DNA from 3 places in the Halalkalibacter oceani genome. Region 2 is predicted to be linked to each of the others. Evidence: riboswitches for the same ligand, from Rfam matches in the RefSeq annotation. Region 2 holds a riboswitch; each other region holds the start of a gene.

Region 1 (4,263 bases), on a different contig from region 2:
CGCTTCCGGAATCAAGACCTTGCGGATAATCGTCCAGTTGCTCGCACCCATTGCCTTGGAGGCTTCAATGACCCCTTTATCGATTTCACGGAGAGCAATTTCCACCATCCGCGCGTAAAAAGGAGCCGCTCCAATAATTAAAGCCGGCAGGGCGGCGTTCGCGCCAAGCATCGAACCGACAAGGGCACGCGTAAACGGGATCAGTAAAATAATCAAAATAATAAATGGAATAGAGCGAAAAACATTAACAAATAAACTGAACAGCTGGTTGATAAACCTGTTTTCCCACAGGTTCCCTTTACTTGTTAAATACAAAATCAAGCCGAGAATAAGACCGAGGAAGAATGTTGCCGCTACGGAGATGCCGGTCATATAAACTGTTTCCACTGTCGCATTCCACAATCCGTCCCATTTCACTTCATTCAACATGCGAAATCACCTCCACCTCAACCTGCTTACTGCGGATAAAGGCAATCGCCGCTTCGATTTGTTCGGGTTTTCCATCAAGAGCAATAAACAACGTTCCATAAGAGCCCGCCTGGATTTTCGTTATTTTCCCTTGAACAATATTGACGTCGATATCAAATTGACGGATCAGCTGGCTAATAAGCGGCCGCTCTGTTTCTTCTCCGACAAATGTCAGTTGGACAACTTTCCCTTCAGGAGATTCAGCCAGCATATGCGAAATCGCGTCGGCTGTTTCCTCCGGCTCGGTTATTTGCTTGACAAACTCCTTTGTCATCGCCTCTTTTGGCTTTCTAAACACTTCGCGTACCGGCCCTTGCTCAACGACCTTGCCCGCTTCCATTACGGCGACCTGATGACAGATTTTCCGGATGACATGCATTTCATGCGTAATCAAGATAATCGTCAATCCAAGCTTTTCATTAATGTCGACGAGTAAGTCGAGAATCGCGTCCGTTGTTTTCGGATCTAAAGCGGATGTCGCTTCATCGCATAGAAGAACCTTCGGATTATTCGCCAGGGCCCTGGCGATCCCGACCCGCTGCTTTTGACCGCCACTAAGCTGTGAAGGATAGCTTTCTTCTCTGCCGGCCAGACCGACAAGTTTAATTAATTCATCAACGCGCCGATCACGCTCTGGTTTCTTTACTCCGGCGATTTCAAGCGGGAATGCGATGTTTTCGCGCACGGTACGGGACCAAAGCAAATTAAAATGCTGAAAGATCATCCCGATTTCCTGTCGCGCTTTCCGCAACTCTTTCTCATGTAACTGCGAAAGGTTGCGCCCGGCTACCGTGACTTCCCCTTGAGTCGGCCGTTCCAGCATATTCACCATTCTGATCAATGTACTTTTCCCAGCGCCGCTATAACCGATAACGCCAAAGATCTCGCCTTCGTTTATCTGTAAATCAATCCCGTCCACCGCACGGACCGGACCATCCTTCGTCTGAAATACTTTGTAAATATCGCGCAACGTAATCATCAAATCACACCTTTCCGATCACTTAACTTTCTTTTTGCACAGTACTTGTTTCCTGGATGTCAGAACGTTTCTCATAAGAAAAACCCTCCTGTGCATCAGCAAATGAACAGAAAGGTTGCGAACACGAGCCTCTCTCTCATCTTTCAAAGCATTCCGCTTTGCAGGATTTAGCACCATTGGTATGGTTGCCGGGTTTCACAGGGCCAGTCCCTCCACCGCTCTCGATAAGAGCTAAATTATACTTACTTTTAGCATGAAGAAATAATAGCACGAGGAAAAAATACTTGTCAATCTTTTTGCCTTTTCCAATGTTAAAGGAAGATATGGAAGATATTTTCTGAAAAATAGAACTATTTAAGAGGAGGAGAGATCATGGTAAGAAGGCGCCAGTGTGCCAGGGGAAATACTTAGTGGATAGCGATGCCTTACTGCTGGCAGTGGCTTCGTTCTGCGCAAAGTCTGTACCGAAGAAAAACGCTTCGGTACAGACTTTTAAACATAAGGCGCAGACTTCGCTTACTGCTTGGGGTTGTATCAAAAGGAAAACCATCTTTTGATACAGCTCTTTAACACCAGCCTTCTTCGCAGCTGTCGACATAGGAGGTGATTTGTTCGGGTTTTTCTTGCTCATAGCGGTAAATTTTGTCCTGTTCAAATTCATAGCCCTGGAACATGTCATGCTGCAGGCCTTGACTCGTTTCCGACACTTTCCCAATTTGGGTGTCACCAATGTAAAGATTCAGCGTCCCCGCTTCGTATTTCCCTTTTACTTGTCCTGTTACATCGACACGGACAAATCCCATGTTCATAACCTCCTTATCAGAAGTTACTGTTATGGTGCCCTTTCATCGTTTTACGATGCCGTCGCACGAGAAAAAAGAGCTGGGGCAACAGGTAACATCAACCTGCTTATCCCAGCTCCATTAGCTTTCTTTTAGTCCTCTGAAATCATTTCCTTGTATTGCTCCGCTGTCATCAGCTTGTCAATTTCTGAAGAATCGCTTGGCTCGACAACGATCATCCACGCTTTTTCATAAGGGGATTCATTGACAAATTCAGGAGAATCATCAAGCTCTTCATTCACTTCAACAACCTTGCCGCTTATAGGAGCATAAAGCTCAGAAACCGTTTTGACCGATTCTACGCTGCCAAAAGGCTCGTCCGCTTCGATGTCGTCCCCGACTTCCGGAAGCTCGACAAACACGATGTCGCCAAGCTCGGATTGAGCGAAGTCCGTAATCCCGATACGAACTTTATCTCCTTCAACTTTTACCCACTCATGCTCTTCAGAATACTTTAACTCATTTGGTAAATTGCTCATAAAAAATCCCTCCATCATGATCCACTGTTTTTTCTAATTATACCTACTTTTTCAATAAAACAAAATGAATTATTGCCAAACCTGTTCAAATTGCTCTTCCTTAAATCCAACGGTTACGTTCTCTCCGTCGGTTGTGAGCGGGCGCTTGATCAGCATCCCGTCAGAGGCCAGAAGTTCCAGAGCCTCATCCTCTGACATTCCCGCAAGCTTGTCCTTTAAACCTAATTCGCGATACTTTTGCCCGCTTGTGTTAAAGAACTTCTTTAATTCCAATCCACTCTTCTTCCACATTGTTTCCAGTTCATTTTTTGTCGGCGGATGATCGACAATATGTATGTCTTTCACGGCAATCCCATGCTCGTCCAGCCATTTTTTGGCTTTTCGGCAAGTCCCACATTTTGGATAGTGGTAGAAGCTAATCGTCATCATACCCCTCCTTTCCATACGCCTGCTTTCATTATTGCCGATCTGCTTTTTTTGTACAATGATTTTGCCTATCATTTTCTTTCAATCTTATGACAACTCTTTTTCGCCACATCCTCATTGTCCCACTTTCCTGCTATTTCATACTTTGGAACTGTCTTTAAAAAAAACTGAAGGGGGAGCGGGAAGGTTGATTTGTCACCTTTTGCCCAGCCCCACCCTCTATTCAAATCTCCTAGCTGATATAGCCGCTCTCCTCGAGAACCGCAGCGGCAATCAGCCGTTTTTTCTTTACAACATCAATCGCTTCGTGCCGTGTCAGCTTGCGCAAAATACCGAGCAGCATCCGCCGCTGATCGCCCTCCTCCATCATAATCAGAGATTCCTTTGCGTTGGTCTCAATCCGCTGAAACGCTTCCTGGCAGAAGATTTGCGTCATGATCAGCTTCCGGTCCCCTTTGTCGTTCGCCCCGCTTCGTGCCTTTTCCGTCCGTAAAATAGCTGACTCCATCTGATAAATATCATTGACAATATCGGCGATATTGGCAAGCAGCTCCTGCTCCTGCTGCAATGCTTCGCCGTACGTTTGAACGCCCAGACCCGCAACAAAAAGAAAGATCTTCTTCGCCATCGAAAGCAGCTGCTTTTCCTGTTCGAGCGGCCCTGACCCGACCTCGGCCGGAAGCAGCTGAACAAGCTCCTCTTGCAGCGCGCCTGCTTTTTCCAAAAGGGGAAGCTCGCCTTTCATCGCTTTGCGCAGCAATGTGCCGGGGACGAGCAGCCGGTTGATTTCATTCGTCCCTTCAAAAATCCGGTTAATTCGTGAATCACGATACATCCGTTCCACTTCATATTCCGCCATATACCCATAGCCGCCATGGATTTGCACCGCCTCATCGACAACAAAATCAAGCAGCTCAGAGCCGGCAATTTTATTCAGTGAGCACTCAATCGCATATTCGGCGATCGCTCCTGCGACAGCGCGCCCGCTTTTCTGCTCCTCCTCTGTTAAGCTGCCGAAGCGTTGCTCGATTAACCCCCCGGTCCGATAGACCGCGCTTTCTGTCGCGTA
Region 2 (4,263 bases):
CAAACAAGGCTGAAGCCTTTTTCCATATCGGCATAACGGTCATCTCCTTTAAAAATAGTGTCGATTACGATAGTGTATGAACAAAGGAGAAAATGTGTGTTTACCCACTAGAAAGGAGGTTGCAGATGAAGCGCTTAATTGACAAAGTCAAGATTCCTTCGCCCCACCCCCGCATTTCCCTTTATTTGATTACATATTGGAGTACGGGCTTACGGGTTAAGGGCTATCTCGCTATCCCTGATGGAGAAAAAAAGCTGCCGGGACTTCTCTATTTACGGGGCGGAATAAAAAATGTCGGCATGGTCAGGGTGCAGCGCCTCATCCAATGGGCAGCTGAAGGGATGATCGTGCTCGCTCCGTTTTACCGTGGAAATAAAGGAGGAGAAGGAAATGAGGACTTTTGCGGAGATGACCGTGAAGATGCCTTTGCCGCCTTCGATCTTCTGCAAAGCGTGCCTGAAGTTGAATGTGAGTCCGTCCACATTCTTGGATTTTCAAGGGGCGGGGTGATGGCATTGCAGACTGCTTTGGCAAGGCCGCAGGCAAGCTCCGTCACTTGCTGGAACGGGGTATCCGATATGGTTCTGACATACGAAGAGCGCGTTGATCTGCGCAGAATGATGAAACGGGTCATCGGGGGAACGCCGAATAAGTATCCAGAGCGCTACCGCTGGCGAACGCCTCTTCATGAGCTGGGCGAGCTCAAGCCGCGGATATTGCTTATCCATGGAGAAAAAGATGAGCACGTCTCGCTAGCTCATGCCCTGCTTGTGGAACAGGCATGCAGGCAGGCGGGGAAGGAAGTTGCGACCTGGTATTTCCCTCAATACACTCATCATTTTCCGCCAAAGGAACAGCGCGTGATTTTATCGGAAGCTGCCAGGTGGATGAAGGGGAAGGAGAAAGACAAAACGAAAAAGAGTAGCGGATTGTAGCAAGCATCTTCACTCCATGCGTAAGGGCTGTGACCAAAGGTTGTTTTTACCTTTTGCCACAGCCCCTTTATTGCGTAGCCGTCCTTACTTAGGTCCGGCTGCTTTAATAGTGTCGCTGATATTATCGAATTTCTTGAAGTTTTCTTTGAAATTAGCTGCTAATTCTGCTGCTTTTGCATCGTAGGCAGCTTGATCGGACCAAGTATCACGCGGTTTTAAGACAGTGTCCGGTACTCCAGGGCAGTGAAGCGGGATGTGAAGACCGAAAATCGGATCAACCGTCGTTTCAACTGTGCGGAGCTCGCCGTGCAACGCCGCCTGAACCATCGCCCGGGTATGCTGGAGGTTCATTCTGCTGCCGACGCCGTAAGGGCCGCCAGACCAGCCTGTATTGACGAGGAAAACATCGACATCATGCTGGTCGATCTTTTCACCGAGCATTTCAGCATAACGGGCAGCAGGTAGTGGCAAAAACGGTGCGCCAAAGCATGTTGAGAAGGTCGCTTCAGGCGAAGTGATGCCACGCTCTGTTCCGGCTAATTTACTCGTGTAGCCGGAAAGGAAGTGATACATCGCCTGCTCCTTTGTCAGCTTGCTGATTGGCGGCAGCACGCCGAACGCGTCAGCTGTTAAGAAAATAATCGTATTTGGGTGTCCCGCCAGACTTGGGAAAATCGCGTTTGGAATCGCTTCTAATGGATAAGCGGCGCGCGTATTTTCCGTTAACGATACATCGTCGTAATCCGGCTCGCCGGTTTTTTCATCAATCACGACATTTTCAAGAACGGTGCCGAAGCGGATCGCGTTCCAAATTTGCGGCTCTTTTTCAGCTGATAAGTTGATACATTTCGCATAGCAGCCGCCTTCAATGTTAAACACGCCGTTGCTTGACCAGCCATGCTCATCATCGCCGATTAACGAGCGGTGAGGGTCGGCGGAAAGAGTTGTTTTCCCGGTACCGGACAGCCCGAAGAACAAGGCGACGTCGCCTTCCCGGCCAACATTGGCCGAGCAGTGCATCGAAAGGACATCCTGCTCAGGAAGTAAGTAATTCATCACGGAGAAAATCGATTTTTTCATTTCTCCGGCATATTCGGTTCCGCCGATGAGGACAATTCGTTCCTCAAAGGAGACGATAATAAAGGTCTCGGACAGCGTACCATCGACCGCGGGATCAGCTTTGAAGCTTGGCGCTGAAACGATCGTAAACGCATTATCGTAAGATTCGGCATCTTCAGCCGTCGGACGGATGAACAATTGACGGGCGAAAAGCTGCTGCCAGGCAAATTCGTTAATGACTTTTAACGGTAAACGGAATCCTTCATCGGCGCCGGCAAAGCCTCTTGACGCGTAAAGTTTATCCTTTTGCCCTAAGTGGCGGACAACTTTTTGGAAAAGACGGGTAAAAACATCTTTTTCGATCGGCTGGTTTACAGCTCCCCAGTTAATTTTATCCTTAACGCTTTCTTCCTTCACAATAAATTTATCTTTAGGGGAGCGGCCCGTATAGGCGCCTGTTTCGACGCTTAATGCACCGGTAACAGAAAGCTTTCCTTCGCCGCGCATTAACGCCTCCTCGATTAGAGATGAGATCGGTAAATCATGATGGACCTGGTCCTGATTAAGTAACTCTGCTAGTTCTGTCTGTAGGCTAATCGTTTTCATTGCCGCACCCTTTCTTTCATCATATAATTTGGTTAACATTAACAGCTTTAACTTGGTTAATAGTATAACACATTTAGATTAATAGTCTATACTATTAGCGAATTTTTTTTATCGTGCGAATTATAAAGAAAAAAAGGTACCTGTGTAGCCAAAAAAGGCTGTCATCCAATTAACTGGTTATTTTGTCGACATTTTTTTCCTTCTGCATAAGATGGAAGTATCAGGTAGAATGACCGGACAGATAATGATAAGGAAGAATCAACCCGTTTCCTTATGTTAATCTTGTCCACTTGCGGTTGACAGTACACGTGATGTGCGATATGATATGCGTCGAACGGATACTCTTATCCTGAGTTGGCGGAGGGACAGGCCCGAAGAAGCCCAGCAACCAATACTCAAAGCCATGAGTGTTAAAGGTGCTAACCTGCAAGGCTATTTGCCTTGAACGATAAGAGGCGAAAGGTAAACATTCAACCCTTTTCCTCGATGGAAAAGGGTTTTTATCGTTTATACACGTCTTAACCAGGAAGGTATCTCCCATTCTGTGGGACATGAGTGCCGTCTCAAAGAAAGACACATGCTAGAGAGAAGGCAGTGTTTAAAGGAGGAAATCAATCATGACAGAGAAAAGAAGCCGTCGTTTGTTTACGTCTGAATCTGTAACGGAAGGACATCCTGATAAAATTTGTGATCAGATTTCAGATGCAATTCTTGATGAAATTTTGAAACGGGATCCAAACGCCCGTGTAGCATGCGAAACGTCTGTGACGACAGGTCTTGTCCTTGTGGCGGGAGAAATTACGACAAGCACATACGTTGATATTCCGAAAACGGTCCGGGAAACGATTAAAGGAATTGGCTACACTCGTGCCAAATACGGATTTGATGCCGAAACATGCGCTGTTCTTACGTCGATTGACGAGCAATCCGCTGATATTGCGCAAGGTGTTGACCGCGCGCTTGAATCGCGCGAAGGCCAGATGACCGATGAAGAGATTGAAGCGATTGGTGCGGGGGATCAAGGCTTAATGTTTGGTTATGCTAATAATGAAACGAAAGAGCTTATGCCGCTTCCGATTTCGTTAAGCCATAAATTAGCACGACGTTTGACAGAAGTACGGAAGGAAGATGTTCTTCCTTATTTACGACCTGATGGAAAAACACAGGTTACCGTTGAATATGACGAACATGATCAGCCGCTGCGGATTGATACGATTGTTATCTCCACTCAGCATCATCCTGAAGTTTCCCTGGAGCAGATCCAGCGCAATCTGAAGGAGCATGTCATTAAGCCGGTTGTGCCGGAAGAGCTGATTGACGAAGATACGAAGTACTTCATTAACCCGACAGGCCGTTTCGTCATCGGCGGGCCACAGGGCGATGCCGGATTAACTGGACGGAAAATCATCGTCGATACTTATGGCGGCTATGCGCGTCACGGCGGTGGGGCGTTTTCCGGTAAGGATGCGACAAAGGTTGACCGTTCCGGTGCTTACGCGGCCCGCTATGTCGCGAAAAACATCGTCGCGGCCGGTCTCGCTGACAAATGTGAGGTTCAGCTTGCCTATGCGATCGGAGTTGCCCGTCCGGTTTCGATTTCTGTCGATACGTTCGGAACAGGAAAGGTTTCTGAGGAAACGCTTGTTACACTTATCCGCGACAA
Region 3 (4,263 bases), on a different contig from region 2:
CAAGGTAAATCTCCCCGCTGTAGTGATTGTACACGCCGGACAGCACCTTCATTAACGTCGACTTCCCGGCGCCATTGGCGCCGATCAGCGCGTGGGCCTGTCCGGTCTCCATTTCAAAGGAAGCCTCGTCCAATGCGCGCACACCGGGAAATTCGATTGAAATATTGCTCATTTTCAGGTTCATGCCATCACCTATTGGTTATGATGTTCTTTCAGTATCGTCATCCACTCTTCTTCAAACGCATCAGATATGCCCCAGCCTTCAATCACGTCAGCAAGGTTAACCATATTGACCGGTTCTGACCCGCCGATGAGGCTCTCTCTTGAAATCAACGATGCTTCCAAATCATAGGTTTGCGGGGTTTCCTCTCCGGCAAGCTTCTTCGCTAAAATCCGCAGATTGATCGAGCCGATCAGCTTCGGATCGACAGCAGCCGTGTAGCTCCACGTGCTGTTTTCCTGCTGCATCACTTGAAGATCGGCATTTGATACGTCAATTCCGTAAATCGCGATTTCATCACGGCCCGCTTCCTCCAGCGCACGAGCGGCCCCGATCGCAAAGGCGTCCCATGTCGCAAAAATCGCATCAATCTCCCCTTCAGGGTATTTGTTCAGCATCGCCGCGACCGCATTTTGTGTCTGTGTCGACGTATCCTCAGAGGCGACCCCAAACCGTTCAAGCTCGTTCAGCCCCGGATTTGCCGCAAGCACTTCCTGATAGACGTTGTTGCGGCGTACCATTGGTGGAAAGCCGTCAACCCAAAGATAAATCATGTTCGCTTCTCCGTTGAAATCCTCAACGAGCTGGTCAAGCGCCAGCGTCGCCAATGCTTCGTCATCCTGAGAAGTCAGCGTTACGCCTTCAATCTCTTCCAATTCAGCAATCGAATCGAACGTAACCACTTCAATTCCCGCCTCACGGGCGCGCTCAACCGCATCATAGGTCGCCGCATCGTCGCCATGCGATAAAATCAGCCCATCAACGCCAGCATCAATCGCTTGAGAAATTGCATCATGATAACGGGCCGTATCGCCGTTTGCTGTAAATACGTCGACATCAAAGCCGAGTGCCTCTCCTTCTTCCTTTACTCCGGCCAAATATTGCGCTGTATGATCATCGCCGCCGATTTTGCGGATCACTCTGATTTTCGTTTCTTCACCGCCGGCAAATCGTTCCGGCACACCTTCGATCGTGTCGCTTTCCGCTCCACCGCCCTGCTCTCCTGTTGACTCTTCTCCAGCTCCGCAGCCGACAAGCGTTACGGCAAGCGCCGCTGCCACTACTGATTTCCACCACTTATTTTTCTTCATTTGTCTCTCTCCCCTTTTTTGTCGGCAAAACATAAAAAAGCCTCTTTCACTCACGATCGAGAAAGAGGCGGAATGGACTGGCTCCGTCCTCTTATCTTTCAGCTCGTTTCACATGTAAAACGAGCTGTTGGATGTAGCACCGTGTCTTTACACCTTTTAGGCTTCCATCAATCTCCTTGATGAACAGACCGGTTGCCGGGCTTCATTGGGCCAATTCCCTCTGCCAGCTCTCGATAAGAGTGAATCATGTAATTTTATGTTTTACATTTTGAATTCTGAGAGTAATCATACGAGTCAGACATTCGTTTTGTCAATAGATTTTCGCAAAAATAATTCATAATTGACAGACGACTCTTCCTCTGGCATAATTCATTACATCATTTTCTAACGACAATACCAATACGAATACTCTTATTAAGAGCAGGTGGAGGGACGAGCCCGATGAAGCCCGGCAACCTGTTTCAACCGAGCGGTTGATTCAAGGTGCTAATTCTCTCAAGCGCAAAGCTGACAGATAAGAGGACATAGAATCATAGAATGGGTCCTCTTCTTTTTCAAAAAAGATGAGGATTTTTTTGTGATGGTAACGAAAGGAGGACTCCGCTACGATGAGTCATATTACGGCAACCTACAAGGTGTTTGACCAAAAAGGCGACCTCGCTAAAAAAGCGGAAGGCATCGCGCTCGGCCTGACAATCGGCTCCTGGACAAACCTTCCCGCACTGGAAAAGAAGCAGCTTGAAAAGCACAAAGGAGAAGTCATCTCTGTCGAAGAGCTTGTGCCAACGGCGGATGACAACCGTTATTTCTCCAGCAAACGGACGGTCGGCCTGATTAAAATCGCCTACCCTGCCGCCAACTTCAGCGCGGATCTGGCAGCGATTTTGACGACGATGTTCGGCAAGCTATCCCTCGATGGAGAAATCAAGCTTGTCGACATTGAGCTGTCGCCCCAGCTTGAAGCCCAATTTCCTGGTCCGCAATTCGGCATCAGTGGCGTCCGGGAACGACTCGATGTGTTTGACCGCCCACTGTTAATGAGTATTTTTAAAGGGATGATCGGCAAGGACATTGGTGAATTTCAGCAGCAGCTCAAGCAGCAGGCCATTGGCGGTGTTGACCTTGTCAAAGACGATGAGATTCTGTTTGATAATGAGCTGACCCCATTTGAACAGCGGATTACGACCGGCGTCCAGACGCTGGCTGAGGCCTATGAAGAAACCGGAAAAAGAACGCTGTACGCTGTCAACTTGACCGGACGGACGTTCGACTTAAAAGAAAAGGCGAAGCGCGCAGTCGATCTCGGTGCAAGCGCATTATTGTTTAATGTGTTTGCTTACGGCCTTGATGTGCTGCAAAGTCTAGCCGAAGATCCGGATATTGCCGTACCGCTAATGGCCCACCCGGCTGTTTCCGGGGCGATGACCGGCTCGCCTTATTATGGCTTCTCCAACAAAGTGCTGCTCGGCAAGCTGTTGCGCCTTGCTGGCGCCGACCTTGTCCTCTTCCCTTCTCCTTATGGCAGCGTCGCTTTGGAAAAGCAGGAAACGCAGGACATTGCGACAGCATTGACCACGCAAAGCCAGCTCAAGCCGGCCTTCCCGGTTCCATCGGCCGGGATTCATCCGGGGCTGACACCGCTTTTAATCAATGACTTCGGCCACGACGCGGTCATTAACGCCGGCGGCGGCATTCACGGCCATCCGGCCGGCGCTGATGCCGGGGCCCGTGCCTTTAGAGCGGCGATCGATGCTGTGCTCGCCGGACAGACTCTTGATGAAGCCGCCGGACAGCAACCCGAGCTGCGCACCGCGCTTGAGCTGTGGGGGCAGCGATGATGAGTTCAATTGACGGACGAAAGCCGATCATTTTCTGTGATTTTGACGGCACGATCACCACTAAGGACAATATTATCGCGATTATGAAGGAATTCGCCCCGCCCGGCTGGGAGCAGATTAAGGACGAAATCCTCGCCCAGCGGATTTCGATACGCGAAGGAGTCGGCGCGCTGTTTTCTCTCATTCCGGTGGAACGAAAAGCGGAGATCATTGCCTTTGTGCAGCGGCAGGCGACGATACGCGAAGGCTTTCAGCAGCTGCTGGACTTTACGAAGGAGTACGGCTTCGACTTTAACGTCGTCAGCGGCGGAATTGACTTTTTCGTCGAACCGATGCTCGCTCCCTACAAGCTGACTGATAACCTTTATTGCAACGGCAGCGACTTCAGCGGCGAGACGATCGAGATTCTCTGGCCTCACGCCTGCGACGCTGACTGCACAAATGATTGCGGCTGCTGCAAGCCGTCGATTTTGCGGCAGTATTCCGCCGAGGATTATTATAGAATCGTTATCGGCGATTCAATTACCGACCTGGAGGCAGCCAAGCTCGCCGATGAAGTGTTCGCCTGTGATGACTTTCTGCTTGAGAAATGTCAGGAGCTTGGCCTCCGTCATACGGCTTTCTCGTCCTTCCATGAAGTGATAGCCGGGCTGAAAGCGAAAAAAGGAGTGAGCATCAATGAGTGAAGCAGTACAGGAAAAATGGAATGAGCTTGCTGACATTAAAGATGAACTGGCCGCCCGCGACTGGTTCCCGGGCACAAGCGGAAATTTGTCGATCAAGGTCAGCGACTCGCCGCTCTCTTTCCTTGTCACCGCAAGTGGCAAAGACAAACGAAAACGGACAGCCGAGGATTTTTTACTAGTCGGCGGCAACGGCCAACCGCTTGAGGAAACTCATCTCAAGCCATCAGCAGAAACGGTGCTTCATCAACGAATTTACGAAAAAACCGATGCCGGCTGCTCGCTTCATGTTCATACGATTGACAACAATGTCATCTCAGAGCTGTACGGCGAACAAGGTGAAATCACCTTCCGTCGTCAGGAGCTGATCAAAGCGTTTAACATTTGGGATGAGGATGGCGAGATCACCGTGCCGATTGTTAAAAATTACG

What was found. Region 2 has a riboswitch for S-adenosylmethionine ahead of metK (methionine adenosyltransferase). Riboswitches for the same ligand answer to the same signal wherever they lie in the genome.
Region 1: linked by a shared signal. The riboswitch ahead of ABMB67_RS11825 (methionine ABC transporter ATP-binding protein) and the one ahead of metK (methionine adenosyltransferase) in region 2 are both predicted to bind S-adenosylmethionine.
Region 3: linked by a shared signal. The riboswitch ahead of ABMB67_RS00310 (2,3-diketo-5-methylthiopentyl-1-phosphate enolase) and the one ahead of metK (methionine adenosyltransferase) in region 2 are both predicted to bind S-adenosylmethionine.

Annotation. Positions count from the first base shown of each region.
Region 1 is NZ_JBEPKD010000009.1:68,632-72,894, forward strand. Features, by position in the region: gene ABMB67_RS11820 (methionine ABC transporter permease) at 1-429, opposite strand, end outside; gene ABMB67_RS11825 (methionine ABC transporter ATP-binding protein) at 419-1,447, opposite strand; SAM riboswitch class I at 1,581-1,678, opposite strand; gene ABMB67_RS11830 (YusG family protein) at 2,014-2,250, opposite strand; gene gcvH (glycine cleavage system protein GcvH) at 2,382-2,768, opposite strand; gene ABMB67_RS11840 (arsenate reductase family protein) at 2,838-3,194, opposite strand; gene ABMB67_RS11845 (acyl-CoA dehydrogenase FadE) at 3,427-4,263, opposite strand, start outside.
Region 2 is NZ_JBEPKD010000007.1:5,422-9,684, forward strand. Features, by position in the region: gene ABMB67_RS09720 (ABC transporter substrate-binding protein) at 1-34, opposite strand, end outside; gene ABMB67_RS09725 (alpha/beta hydrolase family protein) at 126-935, shown strand; gene pckA (phosphoenolpyruvate carboxykinase (ATP)) at 1,020-2,600, opposite strand; SAM riboswitch class I at 2,942-3,055, shown strand; gene metK (methionine adenosyltransferase) at 3,218-4,263, shown strand, end outside.
Region 3 is NZ_JBEPKD010000001.1:57,361-61,623, reverse strand. Features, by position in the region: gene ABMB67_RS00320 (sugar ABC transporter ATP-binding protein) at 1-184, opposite strand, end outside; gene ABMB67_RS00315 (sugar ABC transporter substrate-binding protein) at 193-1,311, opposite strand; SAM riboswitch class I at 1,400-1,551, opposite strand; SAM riboswitch class I at 1,720-1,832, shown strand; gene ABMB67_RS00310 (2,3-diketo-5-methylthiopentyl-1-phosphate enolase) at 1,920-3,149, shown strand; gene ABMB67_RS00305 (2-hydroxy-3-keto-5-methylthiopentenyl-1-phosphate phosphatase) at 3,149-3,835, shown strand; gene ABMB67_RS00300 (methylthioribulose 1-phosphate dehydratase) at 3,828-4,263, shown strand, end outside.